DNA from 4 places in the Kitasatospora sp. NPDC015120 genome. Region 3 is predicted to be linked to each of the others. Evidence: riboswitches for the same ligand, from Rfam matches in the RefSeq annotation. Region 3 holds a riboswitch; each other region holds the start of a gene.
What was found. Region 3 has a riboswitch for cobalamin ahead of ACF1AK_RS16615 (HoxN/HupN/NixA family nickel/cobalt transporter). Riboswitches for the same ligand answer to the same signal wherever they lie in the genome.
Positions count from the first base shown of each region.

Region 1 (3,198 bases), on a different contig from region 3:
ACCAGCCGTGGAGCACGACCCGGCCCGCGCCGGCGTCCAGGGCGGTGCGCACCGCCGCCTCGACGTCCCGCCACTCGGTCTCGCCGAAGTGGCCGAGGCCGTCCGGGGAGGCGGGGGCGCCGGCGTCGCCGCGGTAGGTGACGACCAGGGCGGGCAGGCCGAGGCGCTGCAGCTCGGGGAGGACGGGCAGGGTCTGGGCCCGGTCGGCGTCCGGCCCGTGCACCAGGACCACCCAGGTGCCCCGCTTGCCGCCCAGCCGCCAGGCGGGCATCGCGCCGAGCTCGCCCTCGACGGCGGTCTCGGCGAACGGCAGCCCGAGCGCCCGGCCCGGGTCGCCGAGGTGGACGCGGGGGGTGAAGCGGACCTCGGTGCCGGGGGCGAGGGTGCCCCGGTCGGCGCGCACCAGCCGGCGGGTGACCCCCTTCTCGTCACGGTGCAGGACCTCCTCGACGACCGCATGGCCGTCCTCGCCCCACTCGACGGCCCAGCGGCCGGGGCGCTCGCTCACCGGCGTGCGGGTGAAGGTGACCCGCCCCGCGCCGAGGGCCTGGACGCGCACCGGGCCGGTCCGCACGCGGGCGGCCCCGGCCGGGCGGACCATCCGCTCGGACGCCCGGCGGCCGATCACCAGGACGGCGGCCCCGGTGCCGACGGCGGCGGCCGCCACGGTGGCCGCGATTCCCCAACGCATACTCGCTCCCCGGTGCTCGGTGTCTGGCTCGGTGTCCGGTCTCGCCGCCCCGACCCACCCTCAGTCCACTCGCGCGGGCGCAGGGAGGCCAGCAGGACACGGCCGTACGGGTAGTTCCGGGAGGAAAGTCACAGCGGCGCGGCGGGACGGCCCGGCGTGTGACCAACACCCCCGACGACCTCGGTTGACTCCCGGTTCGGGCCCGTGATGGGATCCTTCAGCCAATACGGAGGCATGCAGAGGAAGCCGGTGCGAGTCCGGCGCGGTCCCGCCACTGTCACCGGGGAGCACGACCGGAACACGCCACGGCGGGCCGTCAGAAGCCGCTGGAAGGCCCGGGAGGTGCGTTCGACCCGGAAGCCAGGAGACTCTCGCCCCCGGTTCGTCGATCCAGGGCGCGGACCCTGAGTGAGGACACGCACGCGATGCTGCGCCCTGCCGTGCGCCCGTTGACCCGGGCCGCCGCCTTCGGCGCCGGCGCGGTGGCCGGGTACCTGGCCGACGCCCGGTTCGCCGACCCGCGCCGCGGCCACCCGGTGGCCGGCTTCGGCACCGCCGCCGCCCGGCTGGAACGCCTGCTCTGGCGCGACCACCGCGCCGCCGGAACCGCCTTCACCGCCCTGGCCGTGGGCACCGTCGCGGCCGGCGCCCTCGCCGCCGACCGGCTGCTGGCCCGCCGCCCGCCCGCCCGGGCCGCCCTCGCCGCCGCCGCGACCTGGACGGTGCTCGGCGGCACCTCGCTGACCCGGGAGGCCCGCACCATCGGCCGTTCGCTGGCGGCCGGTGACCTGACGGCGGCCCGGGAGCGGCTGCCGCACCTGTGCGGACGCGATCCGAGCGCGCTGGACGAGCAGCAGCTGGCCCGCGCGGTCGTCGAGTCGGTGGCCGAGAACACCGCCGACGCCGTGGTCAACGCCCTGCTCTGGGGCGGCCTCGCGGGCACCCCCGGCCTGCTGGCGTTCCGCGCGGTGAACACCCTGGACGCGATGGTCGGTCACCGCTCGCCCCGCTACGCCCGGTTCGGCTGGGCCTCGGCGCGGCTGGACGACGTGGCGGGCTGGCCCGGCGCGCGGCTGACCGCGCTGCTCACGGTGGCCGCCGCCCCCGAACCGCGCACCGCCTGGCGGGTCTGGCGGCGCGACGGCTCGGCGCACCCCAGCCCGAACGCCGGGCAGGCCGAGTCGGCGTTCGCCGGCGCGGTGGGCGTGCGCCTCGGCGGGACGCTGCGCTACGGCGAACGGGTGGAGCACCGCCCCGTGCTGGGCGGGGAGCTGCGGCCGGTCGGGGTGGACGACATCGAACGGGCCTGTGTGCTCTCCCGGCGGGTGAGCGCGCTGGCGCTGGGTACGACGGTCGCCGGGCACCTGCTGCTCCGGGCGGCCCTGGGCGGGATGCGGAGGAGTGGGGCATGAGCAAGGCGCTGCTGGTCGCCGGGACGACCTCGGACGCCGGCAAGAGCGTGGTCACCGCGGGCATCTGCCGCTGGCTGGCCCGGCAGGGTGTCGCCGTCGCGCCGTTCAAGGCGCAGAACATGTCGCTGAACTCCTTCGTCACCGCCGACGGCGCCGAGATCGGCCGCGCGCAGGCGATGCAGGCGCAGGCGGCCCGGGTGGAGCCGGAGGCGGCGATGAACCCGGTGCTGCTCAAGCCCGGGGCCGACGGCCGCAGCCAGGTGGTGCTGCTGGGCCGGCCGGTCGCCGAGGTCGGCGCGCTGGACTACCGCGAGCGCAAGCCGGTGCTGCTGGAACGCGCCCTGGAGTGCCTGGCGGACCTGCGCCGGCGCTTCGACGTGGTGGTCTGCGAGGGCGCGGGATCGCCCGCCGAGATCAACCTGCGCGACCGCGACATCGCCAACATGGGCCTGGCCACCGCCGCCGGACTGCCGGTCGTGGTGGTCGGCGACATCGACCGCGGCGGGGTGTTCGCGGCGATGTACGGGACCCTGGCCCTGCTGTCGGCCGAGGACCAGCGGCATGTGGCGGGCTGGTTCGTCAACAAGTTCCGCGGCGACGCGCGGCTGCTCGCCCCGGGCCTGGAGATGCTGCGCGGGCTGACCGGCCGTCCGGTGCTGGGCACCCTGCCGATGCTGGCGGACCTGTGGCTGGACGCCGAGGACTCGCTCGACCTGTCCACCGTCGTCGACCGGACCGCCGCGCGCGGCCCGCTCGGCGCGGACGTGCTGCGGGTGGCCGTGCTGCGCTTCCCCCGGCTGTCCAACTTCACCGACCTGGACGCGCTCGCCCAGGAGCCCGGCGTGCTGGTCCGCTGGGCCACCCGCCCGGAGGAGCTGGCCGACGCCGACCTCGTCGTGCTGCCCGGAACCCGGGCCACCGTCGCGGACCTCGCCTGGCTGCGCGAACGCGGCCTGGAGCCGGTGCTGAGGGCACGGGCGGCGGCCGGGCAGCCGCTGCTCGGCGTCTGCGGCGGCTACCAGATGCTGGCGCACTCGATCGTGGACGAGGTCGAGTCGAAGGCGGGCGCGGTGGACGGCCTCGGGCTGCTGCCGA
Region 1 covers NZ_JBIBVJ010000022.1:22,330-25,527, reverse strand. Annotated here, with positions in the region: gene ACF1AK_RS31020 (alpha/beta hydrolase family protein) at 1-691, opposite strand, end outside; cobalamin riboswitch at 871-1,083, shown strand; gene ACF1AK_RS31015 (cobalamin biosynthesis protein) at 1,117-2,103, shown strand; gene ACF1AK_RS31010 (cobyric acid synthase) at 2,100-3,198, shown strand, end outside.
Region 1: another riboswitch for cobalamin. It lies ahead of ACF1AK_RS31015 (cobalamin biosynthesis protein); the one in region 3 lies ahead of ACF1AK_RS16615 (HoxN/HupN/NixA family nickel/cobalt transporter).

Region 2 (3,198 bases), on a different contig from region 3:
AGGCGTCCTTGAAGGTCATCCAGCCGTTGCCGGTCTGCGCGAGGGTGCGCATCATCCGGGCGTAGAGGGTCTGCGCGGGGATGGTGCGCACGGCCTTGCCGGCCAGTTCGGCCTTGCGGTAGGCCTCGTCGAACTCCTCGCCCCACAGGTCGACCAGCTCGGGGACGTCGGCGGGGGAGAACAGCGACCAGTCGGCGTTGGCGTTGACCCGGCGCATGAACTCGTCCGGGATCCAGTGCGCCAGGTTGAGGTTGTGGGTGCGGCGCGCCTCCTCACCGGTGTTGTCGCGCAGCTCCAGGAACTCCTCGATGTCGGCATGCCAGGTCTCCAGGTAGACGCAGGCCGCGCCCTTGCGGCGGCCGCCCTGGTTGACGGCGGCGACCGAGGAGTCGAGGGTGCGCAGGAACGGCACGATGCCGTTGGACTTGCCGTTGGTGCCGCGGATCAGCGAGCCGCGCGAGCGGATCCGGGAGTAGGACAGGCCGATGCCGCCGGCGTGCTTGGACAGGCGGGCGATCTGCGCGTAGCGCGAGTAGATCGAGTCCAGGTTGTCCAGCGGGGAGTCCAGCAGGTAGCAGCTGGACATCTGGGGGTGGCGGGTACCGGAGTTGAAGAGGGTCGGCGAGGAGGTCAGGTACTCCAGCCGGCTCATCAGGCGGTACAGCTCGGCGACCTCGGCGACCGACTGCTCGGTGTCGCCGACCGCCAGGCCGCAGGCGACGCGGAGCAGGAAGTACTGCGGGGTCTCGACGACCTTGCGGGTGATCGGGTGGCGCAGCAGGTAGCGGGACTGCACGGTGCGCAGGCCGAAGTACTCGAAGCGGTCGTCGCCCCGGGGGTCGACCAGGGCGTCCAGGGCGGCGGTGTGCTTGGCGACGAAGGCGGCGGTGGTGTCGCCGATCAGGCCCTCGGCGTGGCCGACCGCGATCGAGGTGGAGAACGAGACCACGCCCTGGCTCGCCGCCTCGTCCACGATCTCCAGCGCGAGCAGGCGGGCCGCGAGCTTGGAGTACTGCGGGTCCTCGGCGATCATCGACGCGGCGGCGTCGACGGCCAGCCCGCGCAGCTCGGCGAAGTCCGAGCCGGCGTGGCGGCCGCGGAGCGCGGCGGCGGCGACATGGCCGGGGTCGGCCTGGGGGAGGTCGGCGCTGCGGTCGGTCAGGAGGCGCAGGAGCGCACCGCCGGGGTCGGAGACCGTCGGGTCGGCGGGGGCGGAGCTGGAACCCTGGGCGGGCAGGGTGGCTGAGGCAGCGGTGGTCAAGGCGCTCTCTCCTGGCGGCGGCGACGGGGGTGGCTCGGGCCGGACCGTTCGGGGCAGGGGAGACCGCCGCGCGGCCCGGAGGCGTCGCGCGCGTGTCGTCCCCGGCCCGCCCGCGAGGCCCGGAAGGTGGTGCTGGTGCCATGGCCCCTGCGGGGAGGCGTCGGCACGCCGTCGGCAGGTACTCGGACTCGCGGCGCACCTCGGGAGGCGGCCGCACACCGCTGCGGGGCAGTCCCGGACTCGCACCGGGTTCCCCTGCGTCGACAGCAGGGATGAGCATACATCTAGTGGTGCTCGCTGGATGCGACACCACATGTTGTGCAGCGTGGCGTGTTGCTCCGATGACCGGTGGTACCGGGGCGGGGCCGCGGGGTGCCCGCGGCGGGGTCCGTTGCGAAACGGATTGGTCACCGGGACGGTCCCCCGTCGGGTGCATGCCCTACGATCTCGGCACATGAGCGAGGGAACGGGCGCTCCGGGGGACTGGGCCGGTAGGGCCGTGCCGCCGGGGCAGGGTCAGCAGCCTGGCGCGCCGGGTCAGGTGCCGCAGCCGGGGCAGCCGCCGGTGCCGCCGCCCGGCGGGTTCGGGCCGCCTGCGACGCCGTACGTGCAGCCGGGGGCGGGGGTGCCGCCGCAGGCCCAGCCGCCGGTGGCGCCGCATGTGCCGTCCGGCGCGGTGCCGTACCCGCAGCCGGGGCCCCCGCAGGGCCCCCCGCCGGGGCCGCAGGCCGGACCGCCGCCGGGACCGCAGCCCGCGCCCCCGTTCGCCGGCTGGCCGCAGCAGGGCGCCCAGCCGCCGCAGCCGGCCCCGGCCGAGCCGGACTGGAACGCCATGGCGGACCGGCACGCCGACGAGTCGCGCCGCCGCAAGCGGCTGTGGATCGGCGCGGTGGTCGTCGCCGCCGTGCTGGTCGGCGGCATCGTCGGGGCCGGGGTGTGGATCAACGGCCGGGACAAGGGTGACGGCCCGAAGCCGGCCGCGAGCGGGACCACCGCCGGTACCCCGTCCGCCACCGCCACGCCCACCGAGCAGGCGGTGGCGGTGATCTCCGACGCCGCCACCGACAAGCTGCCGGTCGACGCGGCGACGCTGTTCCCCGATCAGACCCGGACCGTCGACGGCAAGGTGTGGACCCGCCAGGTGACCGGTTCCACCGCCCCCTGCTCCAAGGCGACCACCGGCGGACTCGGCCTGGCGCTCGGCGACGACACCTGCCGCTCGCTGGTCCGCGCGACGTACGTCAGCGGCGAGAGCGCCGTCACGGTCGGGGTCGCGGTCTTCGACAACAAGGCGGGTGCGGAGCGGGCGATCGGCCGCCACGCGGGACTGATCCAGGGTCTGTCCGGCACCGGCGTCCCGGTGTTCTGCGTGACCGACAAGTCCGGCTGCACCGAGACCCACGCGTCGATCGGCCGCTTCGGCTACTTCACGGTGGCCGGTTCGCTGAAGCAGGGGACGGACCAGAGCGACCAGCTCGCCACGGCCGCCGCCGGCGCGCTGGCGGAGCGTACGAAGGACGTCCTGCTGGCCCGGGGATCCCACACCGGCTGACCCCCGGCGGGGACGGGACGGCCCGCGAAGGGCGCCCGGGGCGGTCGGATAGGATGACCGCCCTCGGGGGAGGGATGCGTCCCCCCGTGGCCGCCCCGACGGGGAATCAGCGAGCAGGAGGTACCGCGCGGTGAGCGCTGCCGTCAATGCGACCAGCAGACGGCGCAGAGCGGCGGGGCGCCGGCGCGGAACGGGCGAGCCCGTCCCCGCGATGCTGCTGCCGGCGCCGCCCACTTCGCAGGAGAAGTACAGCTACACCATCCGCCACCAGTGGGTGCTGACCCTCTGTTCGATGGTGAGCTTCGGGTGCCTGGTGGTCAGTCAGGCCGAGCTGTACTCCCTCGGGTCGTGGTTCTGGCTCTGCGTGCCGTTCCTGTTCTTCACG
Region 2 covers NZ_JBIBVJ010000009.1:45,943-49,140, forward strand. Annotated here, with positions in the region: gene ACF1AK_RS21545 (ribonucleoside-diphosphate reductase subunit alpha) at 1-1,237, opposite strand, end outside; cobalamin riboswitch at 1,417-1,558, opposite strand; gene ACF1AK_RS21550 (hypothetical protein) at 1,716-2,813, shown strand; gene ACF1AK_RS21555 (glycosyltransferase family 2 protein) at 3,106-3,198, shown strand, end outside.
Region 2: another riboswitch for cobalamin. It lies ahead of ACF1AK_RS21545 (ribonucleoside-diphosphate reductase subunit alpha); the one in region 3 lies ahead of ACF1AK_RS16615 (HoxN/HupN/NixA family nickel/cobalt transporter).

Region 3 (3,198 bases):
GGAAGGCCACATCATCCACCGCCTCGCCGCCGAGAGTCACCGCGCCTTCGGCGGCCGGCCGGTCCGCGCCAGCAGCCCGCAGGGCCGCTTCGCGGACGGCGCCAAGCTGATCGACGGACGGGAGCTGGTCGCGGCCGAGGCCACCGGCAAGCACCTCTTCCTCGGCTTCGGCGAGGACGCCTGGGTGCACGTCCACCTCGGCCTGTACGGCGGCTTCACCTTCGGCGACACCGCCGACGGCCCGGTGCCGGAGCCGGTCGGCCTGGTCCGGCTGCGCCTGGAGAACGACGAGCACTACGCCGACCTGCGCGGCCCCCACACCTGCGCCCTGATCACCGACGCCGAGAAGGCCGCCGTCGCCGCCCGCCTGGGCCCGGACCCGCTGCGCGCCGACGCCGACCCGGAAGCCGCCTGGCGGCGGATGGCCGGCAGCCGTACGACGGTGGCCGCCCTGCTGATGGACCAGAAGGTGCTGGCCGGCGTCGGCAACGTCTACCGCGCCGAGGTGCTGTTCCGCCACGGCATCGACCCCCGGCTGCCCGGCCGCTCCCTGCGCCGCGCCGAGTGGGACGCCCTCTGGGCCGACCTGGTCGCCCTGATGCGCGAGGGCACCGTCGCCGGCCGCATCGACACCGTCCGCCCCGAGCACACCCCCGAGGCGATGAACCGCCCCCCGCGCGTCGACGACCACGGCGGCGAGGTCTACGTCTACCGCCGCGCCGGCCAGCCCTGCCTGGTCTGCGCCACCGGCATCCGCACCGAGGAACACGCCTCCCGCAACCTCTTCTGGTGCCCCACCTGCCAGCCGTCCCGCACGACGGCCTGATCCGGCCCCGGCTGCGCCCGTGGGCCCGGCCCGGGGCGGCCGGCCCGGGCGCAGGGAGCGCACGGGCCGCGGGGGCGCCGAGCGGCCCGCCCGGCGGTCAGCCGGCCGCTGCGGCGGGGGTGTCACCGGCGCACTGGTCGAGGAGGGGGCGCAGGGTGGCGTCCACGAGCCGGTAGCGCACGACGCGGCCCTCCTTCTCGCCGGCCACCACGCCGGCGGTGCGCAGGAGGCGCAGGGCCTGGGAGACGGCGGGGTCGCGCATGCCGGTGGCGACGGCGAGGTCGGTGACGGCGAGGGGGCCGGTGCGGTGCAGGGCGAGCAGGAGGGCGAGCCTGCCGGGGTCCGCGAGCAGGGCGAAGCGCTCGGCCCAGGAGCGGACGTGGGCGGTGTCGCCGATCGCGGCGATGGCCTCGCAGACCCGGTGGCCGTCGATGGTGCGGTGGCCCGCGCGGTCGGCCGGTACGAGATGCATGCGGCCCATTCTGGCAGGCAGGGGGTTGTGATCCTGAACACCTGCGTAGGTGCGCAGCCTTGCATGGGTCGCCCCCGGCCCCTACGGTGTTGCCCGCCGTGGTGCTCGGGAAGACCGGTGACGGACCCTCAGGGGTCCCAGTCCGGAGCGGCCCTCGCCACTGTGATCGGGGGAGAGTGTCCGTACCCAGGACGCCACTGGGCGCTTCGCGCGCCTGGGAAGGCGGGTACGGGAGCCCCGTAAGCCAGGAGACCGGCCACGGCATCTCACGACGTCATTCCACGAGGTGCTGGAGCGTGATCCCCAGATGACCCTGCCCGAAACCGCCGCCGCCGCGGCGTCGCCCGCCGCCCTGCCCGCCTTCCGCTGGCGCCGGGAGGACACCCTGCGCACCGCCGGGCTGCTGGGCGTGATCCTCGCCATGCACGTGGTGGCGTTCGGCACGCTGATCTTCCTGGTGGCGCCGGAGGAGTACGAGGTGGGCACCCAGGTCTTCGGGGTGGGCCTGGGCATCACCGCCTACACCCTCGGCATGCGCCACGCCTTCGACGCCGACCACATCGCGGTGATCGACAACACCACCCGCAAGCTGATGGCGGACGGCAAGCGCCCGGTCTCGGTGGGCTTCTGGTTCGCGCTCGGGCACTCCTCGATGGTGGTGCTGATGGCCGCGCTGGTGGCGGGCGGAGCGCAGCTGGCCAACACGCTGATGGACGACGAGTCGTCCACCCACCAGTGGCTGGGCATGGTCGGCACCTCGGCCTCCGGCGTCTTCCTGTACCTGATCGGCGCGCTCAACCTGGCGGCGCTGTTCGGCATCCTCAGGGTGTTCCGCTCGATGCGCGCCGGCCGCTTCGACGAGGCCGAGCTGGAGGCGCACCTGAACGCGCGCGGCCTGCTGGCCCGGGTGCTGAACCGGGCGACCCGCTCGATCACCCGGCCCGGGCAGATGTTCCCGGTCGGCATGGTGCTGGGCCTGGGCTTCGACACCGCGACCGAGGTCACCCTGATGGTGATGGCCGGCTCGGGCGCGGCCTCCGGCCTGCCGTGGTACGCGATCGTCTGCCTGCCGCTGCTGTTCGCGGCCGGGATGAGCCTGTTCGACACGCTGGACGGCACCTTCATGAACTTCGCCTACCAGTGGGCGTTCTCCAACCCGGTGCGGAAGGTGTACTACAACCTGACGATCACCGGGCTGTCCATCGCGGTGGCCTTCGTCATCGGCACCATCGAGCTGGTCGGCGTGCTGCACGAGAAGCTGGACCTCACCGACCCGGTGACCGGCTGGATCGCGGACATCTCGCTGGACAACGTCGGCTACGCGATCGTCGCCCTGTTCGTGGTGGTCTGGGCCGCCGCCATCGCCTACTGGCGGCTGGCCGGGGTGGAGCGGAAGTGGAGTCCGGAGCCCGCGGAGTAGCGGTCCGGGCGGGCGGCCGGGGCTGCCCGGGTGGGGGCGTTCGGCGGGCGGATCGGGGGCCGGGTTCGTAGGCTCGACGCATGGCTGATGCGTACGCGGGCCGCCGGGAGCGGTTGCGGGAGCACTGCGGTGCCTCCGGGGCCGACGCGGCGCTGATCACCCGGGCGGCGAACGTGCGGTACCTGACCGGCTGCCCGCCGTGCGGGGCGACCCTGCTGCTGACCCGGGACCGGGCGCTGCTCGCGCTGCCGGACGACCTGCCGCCGGACGACACCGGCGAGCACCTGATCGCCCCCGACGTCACCCGGCTGCCGGTGACCGCCGGTTCGGACACCGCGCTGGCCGCGGCCTCCGCCGCGGCGCGGCTGGGGGCGGCCGGGCTGGCGGTGGAGGAGCACGACCTGACGGTCACCCGGCACCGGGCGGTGGCCGGGCTGGCCGAGGGGGTGCGGCTGGTGGACGTCGGCCAGGCGGTCGAGC
Region 3 covers NZ_JBIBVJ010000006.1:8,824-12,021, forward strand. Annotated here, with positions in the region: gene ACF1AK_RS16605 (Fpg/Nei family DNA glycosylase) at 1-826, shown strand, start outside; gene ACF1AK_RS16610 (ArsR/SmtB family transcription factor) at 924-1,298, opposite strand; cobalamin riboswitch at 1,381-1,574, shown strand; gene ACF1AK_RS16615 (HoxN/HupN/NixA family nickel/cobalt transporter) at 1,606-2,718, shown strand; gene ACF1AK_RS16620 (M24 family metallopeptidase) at 2,799-3,198, shown strand, end outside.

Region 4 (3,198 bases), on a different contig from region 3:
CAACGGCCTTGGTGCGCATGGGAGGTCCTCGGGGGAAGCGGTTCGGCGGGGCGGGGGCGGGTTACGGCAGGCGGTCGAGGAGCAGCTGGACGGCGCCGGTGACCGGGTGCCGCACGGGCGTCGCGCGGACCTTGAACACCTCGGCCAGCAGGTCGGGTCCGAGCACCTCGGCGGGCGGCCCGGAGGCGACGATCCGGCCCTCCACGAGCACGTGGAGCAGATCGCAGTGCCCGGCGGCCAGGTTGAGGTCGTGCAGCGCGGTGAGCACCGTCGGCCCGGCCTCCCGGACCAGCGCCAGCACCTCCAACTGGTGGGCGATGTCCAGGTGGTTGGTGGGTTCGTCGAGGACCAGCAGCCGGGGTTCCTGGACCAGCGCGCGGGCGATCAGCACCCGCTGCTTCTCGCCGCCGGACAGGCTCAGGAAGCCCCGGCCGGCCAGGTGGGCGGCGCCGACCCGGCGCAGCGCCCCGGTGCAGAGCTCCCCGTCCCCGGCCGACGGCCCGGCCAGGGCGCCGCGCCGGTGCGGCAGCCGGCCCATGCCGACCACCTCGGCCACGGTGAAGTCGAACTCGGCGGAGTGCTCCTGCGGCAGCGCCGCCACCCGCCGGGCGGACTCGCGCGGTGCGAGCGCGTGCAGGTCGTCGCCGCCGACCAGGACGGCGCCGGCGGCGGGCCGCAGCGCCCGGTAGACGCAGCGCAGGAGGGTGGACTTGCCGCTGCCGTTCGGGCCGATCAGGCCGACCACCTGGCCGGCGGCGGCGTTCAGCGTGACGTCGTGGACCAGCCGGACGCCGGCCAGGTCGACCGAGACCCCGTCGACGGCGAGGTCCAGGGCGCGGGCGGGCGCGGTCACCGGCCACCGCCGAAGGAGTAGCCGCGGCGGCGCATCAGCAGCAGGAAGCAGGGCACCCCGACGGCCGCGGTCACCACGCCGACCGGCAGTTCGGCGGGCGCCAGCAGGGTGCGGGAGACGATGTCCACCCAGACCAGCAGCAGCGCCCCGGCGAGCGGTGCGACCAGCAGCACCCTGCGGTGGCCGGCGCCGACCAGCATCCGCACCAGGTGCGGGACCATCAGTCCGACGAAGCCGATCGCCCCGCTGACGGCGACCACGGTGCCGGTGACGGCGGCGGTGACCACGAACAGTTCGCGGCGCAGCCGGTCCGGGTCCACGCCGAGCGAGGCGGCCGTCTCGTCGCCCATGGCCAGTGCGTCCAGCCGCCCGGCGGCGCCGGCCAGGTGGGCCAGGCCGGCCAGCACGGTGACGGCGGCGATCGGCACCGAACCCCAGGTGGCGCCGCCGAGGCTGCCGAGCAGCCACATCATGGCGGAGCGGGCGGCCTCGCCGCGGGCGGCGGCGAAGACCATCAGCGCCGTCAGCGCGGAGAAGCCGTAGGACATCGCGGTGCCGGTGAGCACCAGCCGCAGCGGGGTCAGGCCGTGGGCGGTACGGGCCGTCAGATAGACCAGCACCATGGCGAGCAGGGCGGCGGTGAAGGCGGAGACGGAGATCGCCCAGACGCCGAGCGAGGCGAAGGCGCCCATCATCAGCACGGCGTTGGCGCCGACCGAGGCCCCGGAGGAGATGCCGAGCACGAACGGGTCGGCGAGCGCGTTGCGGACCATCGCCTGAACGGCGACCCCGGTGGCGGCGAGTCCGGCGCCCACCACGGCGGCCAGCACGGCGCGCGGCAGCCGGATCTCCCAGACGATCGCGTAGGCGGCGGCCTCGTCGGCCTCCAGCCTCCCGCCGGTCAGCCCGGCGCGCAGCAGCCGCAGGACCTGGCCCCAGCCGAGTCCGGAGGAGCCGACGGCGACGGCGCAGACCAGGGAGGCCAGCAGCGCGACGGCGAGGGCCGCGGCCAGCGGGACGGCGGGTGTTCGGCGCGGGCCCGGCGGGGCCGCGGCGGTGGCCGGTGCGGTCGCGGTGCTGCTCACTGGTGCGCGCCTTGCCTCGGGCCGCGCACGGCGCGGGGCGGCGCCCCCGGGCGCGGGTGTGCCGGGGCGCCATCCCCTCGCAGTCCACGGCGAGTTGTCGGGAGGTCGGCGTCCTCGGGCGATCGGGCTCACGGGCACGGGGCACCGTTTACCGTTGCGGGTCAGCGCCGGATTCGCACCGGCTTCCCCCTCTGGACGCCCTGGCAGCATAACAAGCACTCAGGGCAGGCAACCCTTACCGGGCCCGGTGTGGGCGGGAACACACGAACGCCCCCGGTCCGGCGTGCGGACGGGGGCGCTCGAAGGAGGGGGGAGCGGGGATCAGCCCTGCTTGGTCTCCCAGAAGATCTTGTCGACCTCGGCGATGAGGTCGAGCAGCGCCTGGCCGGTGGCCGGGTCGGTGGACGCCTTGGCGGCCGAGGCGGCCTTCAGGGTGTCGTTGATGAGCTGGTGGAGCTGCGGGTACTTCTCGAAGTGCGGGGCCTTGAAGTAGTCGCTCCACAGCACCGAGATGTGGTGCTTGACCGTCTCGGCGCGCTGCTCCTTGATGATGATGGCGCGGGCGCGGAAGTGCGGGTCCTCGTTGGCCTGGTACTTCTCCTGGGTGGCCTTCACGGACTCGGCCTCGATGCGGGCCTGGGCCGGGTCGTACACGCCGCAGGGCAGGTCGCAGTGGGCGTGGGCGGTGGCGCGCGGTGCAAACAGACGAGAGAGCATGGGAGTCCTTCCTTAGATCGTCTTCCCGCGCCCGAGATTACCCCTCGGACCCCGCCGTTTCTCGGCCGGGCGGCGGGCCTAGGGCAAAAGGCGGAGCCGGAACCGGGCGAATCCGGACATCGGCGGGCGGCGCCCCGTGCGGCAGACTGGTGTGCGACCGAGGGACGCGGCGGGACGCGGGCCGGGAGGAGGAGTCGTGGCACGGAGCGCGGAACCGGAGGAGGGGCCCCCGGCGGGCAGCGCGCCGTTCGGGCTGATCGACGTGGCGGGGGACTCGATGGTGCCGACCCTGCGCGACGGCGACCAGTTGCTGGTGCGGTACGGGGCGCGGATCCGGCCCGGTGCGGTGGTGGTCTTCCGCCACCCGTTCCAGCAGAACCTGCTGGTCGTCAAACGTGCCGACGGGCGGCGGCCGAAGGGCTGGTGGCTGCTCTCCGACAACCGGCCGGTGGACAGCGACAGCCGCAGCTACGGCGCGGTGCCGGACGAGCTGGTGCTCGGCCGGGTGCTGCTGCGGCTGCGGCCGAGGCCGGCCTGGCTGGC
Region 4 covers NZ_JBIBVJ010000009.1:77,564-80,761, forward strand. Annotated here, with positions in the region: gene ACF1AK_RS21680 (ABC transporter substrate-binding protein) at 1-19, opposite strand, end outside; gene ACF1AK_RS21685 (ABC transporter ATP-binding protein) at 62-832, opposite strand; gene ACF1AK_RS21690 (FecCD family ABC transporter permease) at 850-1,938, opposite strand; cobalamin riboswitch at 2,034-2,172, opposite strand; gene sodN (superoxide dismutase, Ni) at 2,260-2,655, opposite strand; gene sodX (nickel-type superoxide dismutase maturation protease) at 2,852-3,198, shown strand, end outside.
Region 4: another riboswitch for cobalamin. It lies ahead of ACF1AK_RS21690 (FecCD family ABC transporter permease); the one in region 3 lies ahead of ACF1AK_RS16615 (HoxN/HupN/NixA family nickel/cobalt transporter).